Regions from separate parts of the Paenibacillus sp. FSL K6-1318 genome, predicted to be linked through region 3. Evidence: predicted binding sites of a transcription regulator. Region 3 holds the regulator's gene; each other region holds the start of a gene.
What was found. Region 3 encodes Rex, which represses fermentation and respiration genes when NADH is low (regulators of the CRP and FNR family bind a similar motif). Its sites were predicted from a motif close to TTGTGAAATATTTCACAA; they were not measured.

Region 1 (5,517 bases), 2.0 Mb from region 3:
CCGGTGTTCGCCAAGGTAGATGTGAATGGTGAGGAAACACATCCTCTATTCCAATACCTGAAGGAGCAACAACCTGGCGTAGGCGAAACAAGCGACATCCAATGGAACTTTACCAAGTTCCTTGTTAACCGTGAAGGTGAAGTGGTAGGTCGTGTTGAACCGAAAGAATCCCCGGAGACCATGATTGCAGATATCGAGAAATTGCTCGGTTAATACATGAACGTTGAGAAGCCTATCCTTGCATAAACGAGGATAGGCTTTTTTTAAGTGACTTCGTATACGACGTGGCTTTAGCTATCAGTAGGTAGAGGTTCCAAGATCAAGGCAAGGGCTTGCTTAGCGTGTAATAGCCTTGATCAGAGGCCAGCTTAAGCAGGTTACGAGCATAGCTTCCGGCCCAAGAGTAGCCGTGTCTGCGTTCCTCACTGATGTCCAGAATGTTCATATACTTCATTCCATCCCGATCCGCGTAGAAAGGCACATCTTCTTCCACGTTATAGAAACGGTACCAGATCACACTCCCCGCATCCGGTTCAAAATACACGGGTCCTTGCCGGTTATACTTGGTGCCATTCTCTCGCACCGTATCGAACCAACGCAGAGCCCCTATCGCAGCTCGTTCAATCTCGGGAGTCTGGGGCCTGGACATGAGAAAAGCAGTAATCGCCACCGACTCTGATCCCGACTTGGAGGCTAGTTCATACGCTCTGCCCGGCACAGGAGCGTAGGTCGCAGGATCATGCTGTGCACCCCAAACGGTGGGCAAACCATCATTGATAATTTGTGCTTTCAGTGTATAATCAATTCCTTTGTCCAGAGCTTTCTTGAGCTTGCTGCGGTCATTGGTGGTCAATATATCGTTGTTAAACCCACTTCTTCGCTCAACCATATCATCTAGCAAAACCATTGTTTGCACCATGGCATTGTCGTTGTAAGTCACCGCGTCGGAGTAATTACTGCGTTTGGGATAGACCTGAGGCCATCCCCCGGATGAATATTGGGAGACCAAGATAAAGTCTACGGCTTTACGAACACTGTTCTTAAAGGCCAGATTGCCTGTTTTCTCATACATGTCTGCCAGGAAGCGGATTTCGGAAGTTGTCGCATCATTATCAAACGTACCAAGTTCAATGCCATTTGGATCTTTCCAGCCTGATCGTGCTGTTACACCATCCCAAGGGGCTGCATATTGCTCTTCCATGTCTTTGTAAAATCCACCGTGCGGCATTTGCCACGAAACGATATTTAGGGCATAGGCCGTATCTTTGACCAGATCGCCAGTTGCAAAATGACTGACATCCCTGAACTTTTGAAGCAGTGAAGACACATCGGCACCTGCTGGGAGTTTGGAGGACAGAACCTCCGTTTTAATCGTAACGGGTGGAGAATCGACAGATGCAGCAGCAGAGGGGATGGATAATCCAGTTGTCATCATAGTGATGGCAAGCGTAACGGGAACCATGCGGAATACGACAGGCATTGAACGTTTCTTCAAATGAACGCCTCCTGAATGAAATGAGATTTGGTGTTTAATTTACATAAAATCCATTTAAAGGATTGATATTATTGTAAGCGCTTACCATTTTAAAAATCAACCCTGTAATTAAAATTGAAGCCATTTATTTTTTGTACAAGTAAAACATGAATGCAGGGCACGCTTCTAACTTTATGCGTCCATACAGGGAACGCGGAAGCCTTTGCATAGCATAAATTGACTCGAATCCGGGGAAAATGAAATCAATAAAATGAAGGGAAGAAAGGCTTGAATACATGGGAATCCCCTCTTTCAACAAACTTTTTTTGCTCAACCTATTGCAATGTGAAAAAGATCACATTATAATGAGTGTATAAAGTGAAATAAATCACATATACAGTATCGATTAAGAAGTGAAATATTTCACAACTAAAACAACCTTATATTCAAAACTCATTTATATATTTCGAGGAGGAACTTTTAATGAAAATCGCAGTTATCGGATGTACACACGCAGGGACCGCAGCCATCGTAAACACCGCCAAATTGTACCCGGATGCTACCATCACGGTGTATGAGCGCAATGACAATATCTCCTTCCTATCTTGTGGCATTGCGCTCTACGTAGGTGGAGTTGTGAAAGACGCTGACGGTTTGTTCTATTCTTCGCCTAATCAATTGGCAGATCTCGGCGTTGTAACCAAGATGCTTCATGAAGTTACAGCAGTTGATGCCAAGGGTCATACCCTTCGGGCTAAAAACCTGCAAACCGGGGAAGAATTTGAAGATACGTTTGATAAACTGATCGTGACAACGGGTTCATGGCCTGTCGTTCCGAAGCTTGAAGGCATTGAGATGGACAATATTTTACTTTGCAAAAACTACAATCACTCCAACACGATTATTGAAAAAGCCAAAGATGCCAAACGCGTTACCGTTGTGGGTGCAGGATATATCGGCGTTGAACTGGTTGAGGCGTTCCAGATGAACGGCAAGGAAGTTACCCTGATCGACAGTGTGGACCGGATTTTGAACAAATACCTGGACCCTGAATTCACCGATGCAATCGAAGATACGCTGACTGGACGTGGTATCAAGCTGGCTCTCGGTCAAACGGTACAGAAATTTACTGGAGAGAATGGCAAAGTGACCAAGGTAATCACGTCCAAAGGGGAGTTTGAAACCGATCTGGTTATTCTGTGCATTGGTTTCCGTCCAAATACAGAGCTGCTCAAAGGCCAAGTGGATATGCTGCCGAACGGTGCAATCGTCGTGGATAAATATATGCAAACCAGTCAAAAAGACGTCTTCGCTGCGGGTGACAGCTGTGCTATTCATTACAACCCGACAGGTAAAGCAGCGTACATTCCACTGGCGACCAACGCTGTGCGGATGGGTACACTGGTAGCTCGCAACCTGGTACGTCCTACGACACCGTATATGGGTACGCAAGGAACATCGGGTATCAAAATTTATGAGCAAAATATCGCGGGTACAGGCATGACGGAAATGTCTGCTGCTGAAGAAGGTCTGATTGTGGAATCTGTCGTACTGGAAGACAGCTACCGTCCGGAATTCATGCCAACGGCTGAAAAACTGTTGCTTAAAGTGGTATATGAGCAGGCAACTCGTCGGATCGTCGGAGCACAGGTGATGTCTCAGGTGGATCTGACCCAATCGATTAATACGATCTCGGTATGCATCCAAAACAACATGACCGTAGATGAGCTGGCCTTCATCGACTTCTTCTTCCAGCCACATTACAACAAACCGTGGAACTTCCTGAACACGGCGGGTCTGCAAGCACTGCCTCCAATAGAAGTAAAAGCACCAGCAATGGTGTAAGGAAGCAGAATATGCTTAAACAGAGAGTATAACCAAACAGGATAGGTGACTCAATAGCACGGCTAGGAATCAAAGTAGATAAATATATAAACATCTGACTCATAAGATGCAAAAAGACTGGCGAACATATCGTCAGTCTTTTTGATATTTGTATGGAGGTACATAGTAACATGCGCATATCTCTTGCTGTCATAGTCATTGAATGACAAATTTAATAACGATTTTTATAAATGAGATTGTGATAATTTGCACAAAGTTTTACGTGGTACCGAGATACAATTGTGATAGGGTTTAAGCGCAAAGTTAAGTGTTTTAGGTTGTTTTCCCAAACGATGAACAATGAAGGAGAGGATGAATGATATGGCAGCAAAAACACCTCTTGAGGTTGCACAATATACGACGCAAACAGGTATGAAAAAGGCTCAATATCCGGTGTCTTCTGTACTGGTGCTCAGTTTTCTGGCAGGGGCTTTTATCGCGCTGGGTTTTCTACTGGATATTCGGGTGATTGCGTCTGCTCCGGCAGAGTGGGGGAGTCTGGTTAATCTGATTGGAGCAGCGGTGTTCCCAGTGGGATTGATCATGGTACTCATCGGTGGTGGCGAGTTGCTGACGGGAAATATGATGGCTGTTCCACTCGCGACGATTGCACGGAAATTATCCGCAGGTAGCATGTTGAAAAATCTAACCTTAGTGACGATTGGCAACTTTGTTGGAGCTTTATTTGTTGCGTACGCGTTTGGACATGTGCTTGGTCTGACCGGAGAGGGTGTATATCTGGCGAAAGTGGTGGATATGGCTGGGCATAAGCTGCATGACGGCTTCCTGCAGGCTTTTATCTCCGGTATCGGCTGTAACTGGCTGGTTGCGCTGGCGGTGTGGTTATCTTATGCATCAGATACGATGAGTGGCAAGGTACTGGGCATTTGGTTTCCAACGATGGCATTTGTGGCCATTGGATTCCAGCACGTTGTAGCCAATATGTTTCTCATCCCTGCAGCAATCTTCGAAGGGTATTATTCGTGGGGACAATACGTGATGAATTTCATTCCAGTATGGCTCGGGAATCTGACAGGTGGTGCTCTGTTTGTAGCTGCAGCCTATTGGGTGGTGTACCTGCGTCAAGCTGAGCCGAAAGTGAAACCAGAGGTAGCAACATCGATCGAACCTGTGGAGACGGAGGCCAGAGGAATGTGGAGCAAACAGGCGTAGCGGGTACAGCGCGGTATATACACCTTATAGTAGAAGTGAAGACGATTCTGATCTTGCTCGGTTCATGGCGAATATGCTGTGATGTAGCAGGGCGGGATCGTTTTTTGTATGGGAACCTTATTGGAGTTTAATGCAAAATAAATTCGCCATGACAAGGTTCGGGGGAACGAAACCTGTTCATGGCGAATTTCGGGAGTGGTCCATGATATGGCATGAGGAGGAAGTGGGGAAACACTAGCCTAATGCCTTGTTTTTAATTTACCCCTGAATTCTGAAGTTGAATCAAACGATAAAACATTTTTTGAAAATAATTTAAAGCTGCTATAGCGGTTATTATTAGGCGAAAATATACTGTTCTCTTTACGTGATAACCTCGAAGAAGATATGATATAGGGATAGTTTTTTTAAAGAGGGGGAGCCATACGATGATCGATCAGGAGAATGGGGTATTTGCAGCGGTATGCCCGCTCGATTGTCCGGACACTTGTGGTCTGTTGTTACATAAAGAGAACGGTAAAATTGTGAAGGTGGCAGGCAATCCGGATCATCCGATCACCAAGGGTGCCATTTGTAATAAAGTCAGAAATATGACCGAGCGGGTGTATCACCCTGAGCGTCTACAATATCCGATGAAACGTGTAGGAGCCAAAGGGCAAGGTAAGTTCGAACGAATCAGTTGGGATGAAGCAATTCGCGAGATTACGACCAAATTCACTGCATTGTCCGAGACTTACGGCCCGGAGAGCATCCTGCCCTACAGCTTTTACGGTAACATGGGCATTCTCGGCGTAGACGGCATGGACCGACGTTTCTTCAATGCGCTTGGTGCGAGTGTACTGGAGCAGACGATCTGTAATGCGGCCGGGAATACCGGCTGGAAATATACGATGGGCGCCAACCATGGAACGGTGCCGGAAGATACGGAGCATGCGGATCTCATCCTGGTATGGGGCGGGAATATCGTTAGTACGAATATGCACCAGGTT
Region 2 (5,517 bases), 230 kb from region 3:
CGTAACCCAATCATCTTTGGTTTCCACCCATCTGCACAGAATTGTAGCCGGGAAGCTGCTAAAATCCTGCTGGAAGCGGCTGTGAAACATGGTGCACCAGCAGATTGTATTCAGTGGATTGATGATCCTTCCATGGATCGTACGAACGAACTGATGAATCACAATGATGTGGCTCTTATTCTGGCAACAGGCGGATCAGGCATGGTACGTGCAGCGTACAGCTGTGGTAAACCTGCGCTGGGCGTAGGACCGGGTAACGTACCTTGTTTTATTGAGAAAAGCGCGGATATCAATCAGGCAGTTACGGATTTGATCCTGTCGAAATCCTTCGATAACGGTATGATCTGTGCTTCTGAGCAAGCAGTAATCATTGAAGAACCGATCTTTGATCAAGTGAAGAAAAAAATGATTGCCAACGGCTGTTACTTTGTTAACAAAGATGAAGCAGTAAAATTGACAGCAGGTGCGATCAATGCCGAGAAATGTGCGGTGAACCCGGCGATTGTGGGTCAATCAGCGGTGAGCATTGCGAAGTTGTGCGGTATTGAAGTTCCGGCAGGCACCAAAATTCTCGTGGCCGAGATTGAAGGGGTAGGTACGAAATTCCCATTGTCGGCTGAGAAATTAAGCCCGGTACTGGCTTGTTACAAAGTCAAAACGGCAGCAGAAGGCATTGAGCGTGCAGCAGAAGTGGTTGCTTTTGGCGGTATGGGTCACTCCTCGGTTATCCACTCAACGAATGAAGAAGTGATCGGCAAATTCGCAGATCGTCTGCAAACTGGACGGATTATTGTGAACTCACCATCCACACACGGTGCCATCGGGGATATCTACAACACGAATATGCCATCATTGACACTGGGATGCGGATCATACGGACGTAACTCGACTTCTTCCAACGTAACCGCTGTGAACTTAATCAATGTGAAAAGGGTGGCTCGCCGTACCGTGAATATGCAATGGTTCAAAGTACCGAACAAAGTCTACTTCGAAAAAGGGGCAACGCAGTATCTTGCCAAAATGCCTGACATCACACGTGTTGCGATTATTACGGATGCGATGATGGTGAAGCTTGGATATGTGGAAAAGGTAGAACACTATCTGCGTCAACGCCAAATGCCGGTAGCGATCGAAGTATTCTCCGATGTAGAGCCCGATCCGTCCACAACGACGGTAGATCGCGGAACGGAAATGATGCGTCGCTTCCAACCGGACTGCATTATCGCACTTGGCGGTGGATCACCGATGGATGCTGCCAAAGCCATGTGGTTGTTCTATGAATATCCGGACACGGACTTCAATGACCTGAAACAGAAATTCATGGATATCCGCAAACGGATCTACAAATATCCACGTCTCGGTGTAAAAGCGAAATTTGTAGCGATTCCAACAACATCCGGTACAGGTTCTGAAGTGACATCGTTCGCGGTTATTACAGATAAAAATCAAGGTAACACCAAATATCCATTGGCCGACTATGAGCTGACACCAGACGTAGCGATTGTCGATCCGGAATTCGTATACTCCCTGCCTAAAACGGCGGTTGCGGATACAGGTATGGACGTACTGACGCATGCGATTGAAGCTTATGTGTCTGTTATGGCAAATGACTACACAGATGGACTTGCGATCAAAGCCATTCAACTGGTGTTCCAATACCTGGAGCAATCGGCACTGCAAGGCGACAAACTGGCACGTGAGAAAATGCATAATGCTTCCACGATTGCCGGTATGGCGTTTGCCAACGCATTCCTAGGCATTAACCACAGCTTGGCGCACAAATGGGGCGGTCAGTACCACACCGCACACGGACGCACCAATGCAATCCTGATGCCACACGTCATTCGATACAACGCGAAAAAACCGACCAAATTTGCATCGTTCCCGAAATATTCGCACTTTGTAGCGGATGAGCGGTATGCCGAAATCGCCCGTATCTTGGGATTGCCTGCTCGCACGACAGAAGAAGGCGTAACCAGTCTTATCAATGCCATCCGTAACCTGAACAAAACATTGGGTATTGAAGAATCGTTCCAGGAAATCGGATTTGATGCAAAAGACTTTGAAGCACATGTCGATTATCTGGCAGACCGTGCCTTCGAAGACCAATGTACAACCGCCAATCCGAAGTTGCCGTTGGTAACTGAACTGGCTGATGTATACCGCAACGCTTTCTACGGAAAGTTTGAATAACGAATCAGAACGAAGCGTGCCTTACGGCAAGAAGATCAGGGTTCCCCGAGAGGGGAGCCCCGATTGCCGTCTTTTACACAATAAAGAAGAGGGCAGAAAAACAGAAGAGCGAAGCACCTATTTTTCAGGATTTATTCTAAGATTTGAATTACTCCGAGCATAGAGGAGCAAAAGGTTCTAAAGAGGTGGCACGGAATCCGTGATGTGGCCGTTTGAACCAGATGTTCGACAATAAAGAAGAGGGCAGAAAAACAGAAGAGCGAGCATCTGTTTTTCAGGATTTATTTTAAGATTTGTTTTGCTCCGAGTATAGAGGAGCAAAAGGTTCTTAAAGAGGTGGCACGAAATCCGTGATGTGGCCGTTTGAGCCAGATGTTCACACAATAACGGAGAGGGCAGAAATAACCTGAAAAGCGAAGCTTGCGTCTTCGAAATAAATATTGAATTTTATTGTTTTATTAGTAGAACTACCTAATGTACACGATAACGGAAAGGAGAGAAAAAACCTGAAGAAGCGAAGCGCTCGCCTTTATCACTGGATTTTCACCTTTGAAAAAGTGAATCAAAAAATCCGGGGATAACAGCGATCGGAAGGTTATTCTCTACTTGCAGTGGCCAGTGTACATCACCTAATGTTCATTCGCTTTTTCAGTAAATTTAAATAGTGAGCAGCGATTGGAAGGTTGTTCTGCCCGCGCAGTGGCTAAGTGTGAAACTATATAGGTTCAATGGGACAAAGCGCAGGTGGAGTGAGTTAGTTCGCTGACTTTGTGATAAAAATCACAGATGATGAAAGTGCCAAGTCGTATACTGAAAATGTAAGAAAAACATTCATCCCGCGGTTCCGGTTCCCAAGTAGAGAGAACATGTTCCGGTTTTATGTGAAACAATTCACATTAATCGCGGCTCTGGGCACACAATGATACGAATGAAGCAAGATGTTATGTGTCCAGAAATCCAAATTAGTGGAGGGATTACGATGTCGGTGATTGAAAAAGATGTCAAACAACAAACAGGCTGGAGAAACTTTACCAAAGGAACATGGACCAAATCCGTAGATGTGAATGATTTTCTGGCACACAACTTGTCTCCGTATTACGGCGATGAAGCGTTCCTCGCAGGTGCAACTCAGAATACCAAAGAATTGTGGGAGATTGTATCTGATCTGACCAAAAAAGAACGGGATAACGGCGGTGTCCTTGACGTTGATGTGAACACACCAGCGACTATTGTTTCTCACCAACCCGGTTATCTAGATCAGTCCAAAGAGCAGATTGTCGGCGTTCAGACCGATGCTCCATTCAAACGTTCCATTCAACCAACAGGCGGAATCCGGATGATGATTGATGCATGTGAAGCATATGGCTTCGAATTGCCTCAAGGCGTCATTGATATATTTACGAACATTCGCAAAACACATAACCAGGGTGTATTCGATGCTTATACTTCCGACATGCGTGCAGCACGTAAAGCAGGAATTATTACAGGTCTGCCAGATGCTTACGGCCGTGGTCGGATCATCGGTGACTATCGTCGTGTAGCTTTGTACGGGGTAGACTTCCTGATTCGTAACAAAAAAGGTGAATTGAATGCACTCGAAGTTGATGTCATTGATGAAGATGTCATTCGTCTGCGGGAAGAATTGTCTGAGCAGATTCGTGCATTGCAAGAATTGAAGCAATTGGGTGAGATGCACGGGTTCGATATTTCCTTGCCAGCGACTACAGCGAAAGAAGCGTTCCAATGGTTGTACTTCGGTTATCTCGCTGCCATCAAAGAACAGAACGGTGCTGCGATGTCCCTGGGACGGGTATCTTCTTTCCTGGATATCTACATTGAACGTGACCTGCAAGAAGGCATCCTGTCTGAAGAACAGGCTCAGGAATTGGTTGATCATTTCGTAATGAAACTGCGGATCGTCAAATTCCTGCGTACACCAGATTACAACGAACTGTTCAGTGGAGATCCAACATGGGTAACAGAGTCCATCGGTGGTATGTCCGTAAATGGTGAAACACGCGTAACCAAAAACAGCTTCCGTTTCCTGCATACGTTGCACAACCTGGGTCCTGCACCAGAGCCGAACCTGACTGTACTCTGGTCCACGAAACTTCCAGAAGCTTTCAAAGATTATTGCAGCAAAGTATCCATTGAAACCAGCTCAATCCAATATGAGAATGATGATCTGATGCGTCCGATCTATGGTGACGATTACGGTATTGCTTGCTGTGTATCGGCGATGAAGATCGGGAAACAAATGCAATTCTTCGGCGCTCGTGCCAACCTGGCGAAAGCTCTCTTGTATGCGATCAACGGTGGTCGTGACGAGAAATCCGGAGCACAAGTCGGACCTGAGTATCCTGCCATTACAAGTGACGTGCTGGATTACAATGAGGTTATGAAACGCTTCAAACCAATGATGGAGTGGTTGGCGAAGCTGTATATGAACACCCTGAACGTCATTCACTACATGCACGATAAATACAGCTATGAGCGTATCGAGATGGCATTGCATGACCGTGACATTGTACGTACGATGGCGTGCGGAATCGCTGGTCTGTCCGTTACAGCAGATTCACTGAGTGCGATCAAATATGCCAAAGTAAAACCAATCCGTAACGAACAAGGCATCGCAGTTGATTTTGAAATCGAAGGAGACTTCCCTTGTTACGGTAACAATGAAGACAGTGTAGACAGCATTGCTGTTGAACTGGTCGAGAACTTCATGGGCATGATTCGCAAGCACAAAGCTTACCGTAACGCAGTGCCAACGCAATCTGTTCTGACGATCACTTCCAACGTGGTATATGGTAAGAAAACAGGGACTACACCGGATGGTCGTAAAGCAGGTGAACCATTTGCTCCAGGTGCGAACCCAATGCATGGTCGTGACAAAAAAGGTGCACTGGCATCCCTTGGATCTGTAGCCAAACTGCCGTATGAACACAGTCTTGACGGTATTTCCAATACCTTCTCCATCGTGCCAAAAGCATTGGGTAAAGAGGAGACAACACGTAAATCCAATCTGACTGCGATGATGGATGGTTACTTCGGTCAAAATGCTCATCACCTGAACGTTAACGTATTTGATCGTCAGCAATTGATTGATGCGATGGATCACCCGGAAAATTATCCGCAACTGACTGTACGGGTATCCGGCTACGCTGTTAACTTTATTAAATTGACTCGTGAACAACAGTTGGATGTAATCAACCGTACGTTCCATGGCTCGATGTAAGTAATTTGCAAGTAGAAGACCGCTAGAGCAAGGCATTCCAAACCATATTAAACGCACAGCGGATGCGGATACAGAAAGGAAGAGGC
Region 3 (5,517 bases):
AGGAACTTAACCTTAGCGGACGCGGTGGGGACTTCTGGGAGACCGTACAGAGCGAATCCGAGTCATGTCTGGGAAGATCCTGTCCATGGTTCCGCAAATGTTTCTATCATCGTGCCAAACATGAGGCCGGGTTGTCTGATATTGTAATCACCAATCACTCCAAATTATTTACGGATGTCAAAGCAGCACATCAGCTGCTGCCAGCCTATGAGAGTCTGGTGATCGATGAGGCCCATCATCTGGAGGATGTAGCTGGTAAGCATCTTGGAATGCATATGAAATATTTCACGTTGGTTCATACACTGACCCGTCTGTTTAAAGACAGTCGTAATGGTCAGCTGCCTATGCTTCGTTCGCAGTTATCCGGGCATGAAAATTCGGTGCAATGGGGCTCCATGGTGGATCAGATGTTCCCACTCGCTCTTGAGGTTAAGGAGTTATGGGATCGCATGAGCGATGCCCTGTTCGGGCTGTTGCCTGAACGAAGTGATGCTTCACCGGGAGAGACGGGGCAATTTTCCCTGCGACTGAAGGCTTCTCAGAAACCTGCGAAATGGCAGGAGTTGCAGGATCTGGAGAACCAGATCTATGTGACACTGGGCGATTTGGTTCGCAAAGGGGACAAATTGTTGCTTGAGGTGAAGGAAGATCAGGATGATTATCAATCGGATAGCCTGATCACGGACATCACAGGATTGCTGAAAGATCTGACCACGTTGAAGGAGAATCTACGGTTCTTCATGCGTATGGATGATGCCAAAACGGTGTACTGGATGGAAGCCAGCGGCCAGTTCCGCAGCAAATCGCTTCAGCTGTATGCTGTACCTGTAGATGTCAGTGCACAACTTAAGGATTTGTTTTTTGACAAAAAGAAAAGCGTTGTGCTTACATCGGCTACGCTCTCTGTCGATAAGTCATTCCAGTTCATGATTGAGCAGCTTGGCTTGCAGGAAGCCGCCGATAATAATCGGCTGTTAACGTCGATGCTGCCATCACCTTTCAACTATCGTGATCAGGCACTTCTGGTGATTCCGCGTGATTTCCCGAGTGTGAAGGGCAGTGTGGGTGATGCGCACTTTGTTAATATGCTGGTGCAATCCCTCGCAGAGACAGCAATTGCCACCCGTGGACGCATGATGGTTCTGTTTACTTCATACAAGATGTTGCGACAGGTCTATGATCCGCTCAAGGAGGCGCTGTCTGGTAACGACATCTCGTTGCTGGGGCAAGGCGTGGACAGTGGAAGCCGCTCCAAGCTTACTCGCAGGTTCCAGGATGCCAAAGCTACGGTACTTCTGGGCACAAGCAGCTTCTGGGAGGGTGTAGATATCCCGGGTGATGCGCTAACCTGCCTCGCTATTGTAAGATTGCCGTTCCAGCCACCGAATCATCCGCTGGTGGAAGCCAAGAGTGAGTTGCTCCAGGAGCAAAAGAAAAATCCGTTCATGAAATTGTCCGTGCCGCAAGCGGTCATTCGTTTCAAGCAGGGATTTGGCCGATTGGTGCGTACCGCGAAGGACAGAGGAATTGTGATTGTCTATGATACACGCGTAATTGAAGCGTACTATGGCAAATTCTTTTTATATTCATTACCTGGTCCCAAAATGGAGCATATGCTCACAGAGCAAATGGTTCCACGAATTACCGAATGGTTGGAAAAACCTGCTAAAGAACAAGAATAATAGTTGTTTTGTTCGTTATATCATTGCATGACGCTACAGTTTGGCGTTAAACTTTATGAGATCTTTCCGTTTGCGAATAAAGCAGTTGCACGTAAGAACTTATAACCTAAATTACAAGGAGCATTCTGTATAAAAAGTCACTTCTATCTTTGAATTTATACAGAATGCTCATCTTTTCATCTATTATTTTATCGTGGGCTTGGTAAGGGGGAGCAAGAATGAAATCAGATAAAATTTCGGAAGCGGTGGTACGACGTCTGCCTGTATACTTGCGTTATTTGAGCGAGTTGCATCAGCGTGAGGTGGCTACGGTGTCTTCTCAAGAGCTTGGACAGAGACTGGATCTGAATCCGGCCCAAATTCGTAAAGACTTGGCTTACTTCGGTGATTTTGGTCGAAAAGGGATCGGGTATGATGTATCCTACTTGATCGAGAAAATTCGTCACATCCTCAAAATCGATCAGCAAATTAATGTGGCTCTGGTGGGAGCGGGTAATCTCGGACAGGCCTTGTCCAACTACAACGCTTATCTGAAAGACAACATGAAGATTGTGGCTGTATTCGATGCATACGGACCGAAGATTGGAAGTCAAATCAACAGTTTGACAGTGAAACCAATGAATGAATTGACGGAAGCGGTGAAAACGGATAACATTCGCATCGGGATTATCACGGTTCCGGATACGGAAGCCCAAAATGTAGCCGATCAGCTTATTGAATCGGGAATTGAAGCGATCCTCAATTTTGCACCAACAATTCTAAAAACACCGCCGCATATCCGCATTCATCATGCTGACTTTACGACGGATCTGCTTAGTTTGGCCTATTACTTGGAGACTGGAAAGGACGACGAGGAAGATGACAACAAATAGATGGGTAATTCACAACGGCAAATTTGCCGTTAATGAAGGCGCAACATGGAATGTCGTTCAAGGTTACATGGTTGTTGATAATGACAAGATTGTGCATATTGGTGAGACATTGCCGGATGGAGACGAAAACTGTACCAAAGTGGATGGAAAAGGACTGTTCTTCCTGCCGGGTCTGATCAATACGCATGGTCATGCAGCGATGTCGCTGCTCAGAGGTCATGGAGATGATCTTGCGTTACAAGTTTGGTTGCAGGAAAAAATGTGGCCGATGGAAGCGAAAATGACTTCGGAAGATGTATACTGGGGAACTTCACTGTCGGTGCTTGAAATGTTGAAAGGCGGGACTACAGCTTTTCTGGACATGTATGATCACATGGACCAAGTGGCTAAAGTTGTGGAACAATCCGGCGTTAGAGCAGCACTGGCACGCGGTGTAATTGGTTTGTGTTCGGAAGAAGAACAATTGCGGAAGCTGGAGGAGTCGGCTGCGTTTGCACGTGAGTGGAATGGACAGGCCGATGGTCGCATTACAACCGTAATCTCGCCACACGCACCATATACATGCCCTCCAGACTACATAGAGAAGCTTGTACAGGTCGCGAACGATCTAAACCTTCCCCTTCATACACATATGTCGGAAACGCTTCGTGAAGTCGAGCAGAACGTTACAGACTACGGATTGCGTCCTGTGGCACATCTGGAGAAACTGGGCTTTTTCTCCCGTCCATCCCTGGTTGCACATGCGGTGCATCTGAATGACGAAGAGATTGAAATTCTGGCCCGTCATGATGTCGCTGTATCCCATAACCCGGGTAGTAACCTGAAACTGGCTTCCGGTGTTGCGCGGGTACCTGATTTGCTGAAAGCAGGAGTTACTGTGTCACTCGGAACAGACGGACCGGCAAGTAACAACAACCTGGATATGTTCGAGGAAATGAGACTGGCTGCATTGATCCACAAAGGCGTGTCCGGTGACCCGACTGCAGTACCAGCAGGCGAAGCGCTATTGCTTGGAACGTCATATGGCGCCAAATCCATTTTCTTGAATAATACCGGAGCACTCAAGGTAGGCATGAAGGCTGATTTTATCGCTCTGGACATTGAACAGGCACATTTCTATCCGCATACAGACCTGATCTCACATACGATCTACTCGGCTTCTGCCAAAGATGTGGAGCACGTATGGGTGGATGGAAAACAAGTGATTAAACATGGCGAATGTCTGACGTTGGATGAAGAGCGCATTTTGCGTGAGTCTCAATTGGCATTTGATGGTCTGCTTGCTCGTTAATTGCAGCACAGCGCATCATAGGGAAAGGAAGTTCGGCTTTTGAAGAAAAAAAAGAAGTGGATATGGATTTCGCTACTTGCACTGGTTCTGATTCTGTTTGGACTTCAGCGTTATTACGTCTATGTCACGCAGGACCAGCGCAAGGAAGAAGCACTTGCCATACAGGCAGCACAGGAGCAACTGGGCATTACATCCTATGATGAATTGCGAAAGTACATCTGGGGAGATAAAGAAGGCTCTGATAACATCTACTGGACCCTGATCGGCAAAAACAAGGATAACCAGGATGTGATGGTCTGGGTTAAATTCGACGCAAACAATCAACCTGCTACAGGGGCAAACGCTATACACAGCGAGCTGCTGCAGAACGGCATGTCCGAAACGCAAATACGCAATCGCTTCAGTTCTGAAGTTCCTGCCGGTGAGATTAAGCGAATCATGCCCGGAGTTGTGAATGGGATATATGTGTGGCAAGTATATTATAAGGACGGCACGCATAACCACTATCGCTTTTATCGTTTTAGCAATGGAGAACAGGTGGACCTGGTCTATACTCTCCCGAACAGCTAGAACACATAGAGTGATTAGCTAATGAATTAATGATTAGAAAGAACCGGCAGACGGATTTCCGACTGAACCGGTTCTTTGTGTTGTCTGTAGACATATTTGATTTAAATTAATCAATTTTATAATACCTTTAGCTGCTTCAATCAAGGGTAGATATAGATCAAAACGATTCAATTTGTCTATATCTAGTTACAAATATCTATGTTTAGTGAGTTATGAAAAAGATTTAAATAGTTAAAATTAATAATTTATTCATATTTTCGCCTTCGAAATTGTATATACGATGTGATATACTCAGTTATGTACTCAAAGTTACATTTCAAACAAATAATCCTGTCGAAATTTTCGCAGGAGTCTATGTGCACATATTCGTATTATACCAATAAGCCAGTAGGTTAGGCCAATATCTGGGAGGGGTAATTCACTTGAAGCTAAAAGTATTGCCTATTGCTTTAACTGCCGTCATTTCAGCCGTTGTGTTGTTTGGAGGTTGGTTTGTGTATCGTCAGGTGGCTATGCAGAATCCGATTGAAAAGATGGTTACCCAGTACGATGGAGTCAATGACGTTCAATTAACTATTAACCGCAATGACGTACAATTGAAACTGGATCTGCAACCGGATGTTGATCTGGGCAGACTGGTACAATATATTCACAAAGAAGGACAGACCCTAATTGGAACACGTTCACTTAAGTTGGATGTCGTGGATCATTCCAGTGAAGCACTGGAGAGTTGGTGGGGGGATGCGATGTTTACCGTAGCTCAGGCGATGGAGAACAAGCAGTACACCGAGATTACACCGACGCTGTCCAAGATGGCGACCAATGGAATTAAGGTAAATACAGCGATGGATGACAACAATGTATATGTCAGTCTCAGAGACGGAGATGCCAGCAAGTTTATTATTCTGCCGCGTGTGCCCGGTCAGATAGGAGTGTGGCCTAATGCCTAAGTGGACAAAAGAAGTTGCCATCGGATTTTTTCCCGTGTTGATTATTTTCCTTGCTTTTACTGGTGTTAATATTGTTCCGATTCTGATTGCAGCGGTGCTTGTCGGAGCTTTGCTGTTCATGATGCAAATGCGCGGCGGGATTACCGTAGGTG

Region 1: the regulator Rex is predicted to act here: its motif matches at 3,556-3,573, upstream of NYE45_RS27830 (formate/nitrite transporter family protein).
Region 2: the regulator Rex is predicted to act here: its motif matches at 3,073-3,090, upstream of pflB (formate C-acetyltransferase).

What each region holds. Positions count from the first base shown of each region.
Region 1 covers NZ_CP150270.1:6,204,058-6,209,574, reverse strand. Annotated here, with positions in the region: gene NYE45_RS27845 (glutathione peroxidase) at 1-213, shown strand, start outside; gene pelA (pectate lyase) at 320-1,495, opposite strand; gene NYE45_RS27835 (FAD-dependent oxidoreductase) at 1,958-3,319, shown strand; gene NYE45_RS27830 (formate/nitrite transporter family protein) at 3,680-4,531, shown strand; gene NYE45_RS27825 (molybdopterin oxidoreductase family protein) at 4,957-5,517, shown strand, end outside.
Region 2 covers NZ_CP150270.1:4,409,564-4,415,080, reverse strand. Annotated here, with positions in the region: gene adhE (bifunctional acetaldehyde-CoA/alcohol dehydrogenase) at 1-2,193, shown strand, start outside; gene pflB (formate C-acetyltransferase) at 3,173-5,431, shown strand.
Region 3 covers NZ_CP150270.1:4,180,012-4,185,528, reverse strand. Annotated here, with positions in the region: gene dinG (ATP-dependent DNA helicase DinG) at 1-1,682, shown strand, start outside; gene NYE45_RS18390 (redox-sensing transcriptional repressor Rex) at 1,901-2,554, shown strand; gene NYE45_RS18385 (amidohydrolase) at 2,541-3,845, shown strand; gene NYE45_RS18380 (DUF5590 domain-containing protein) at 3,885-4,415, shown strand; gene NYE45_RS18375 (hypothetical protein) at 4,838-5,365, shown strand; gene NYE45_RS18370 (AAA family ATPase) at 5,358-5,517, shown strand, end outside.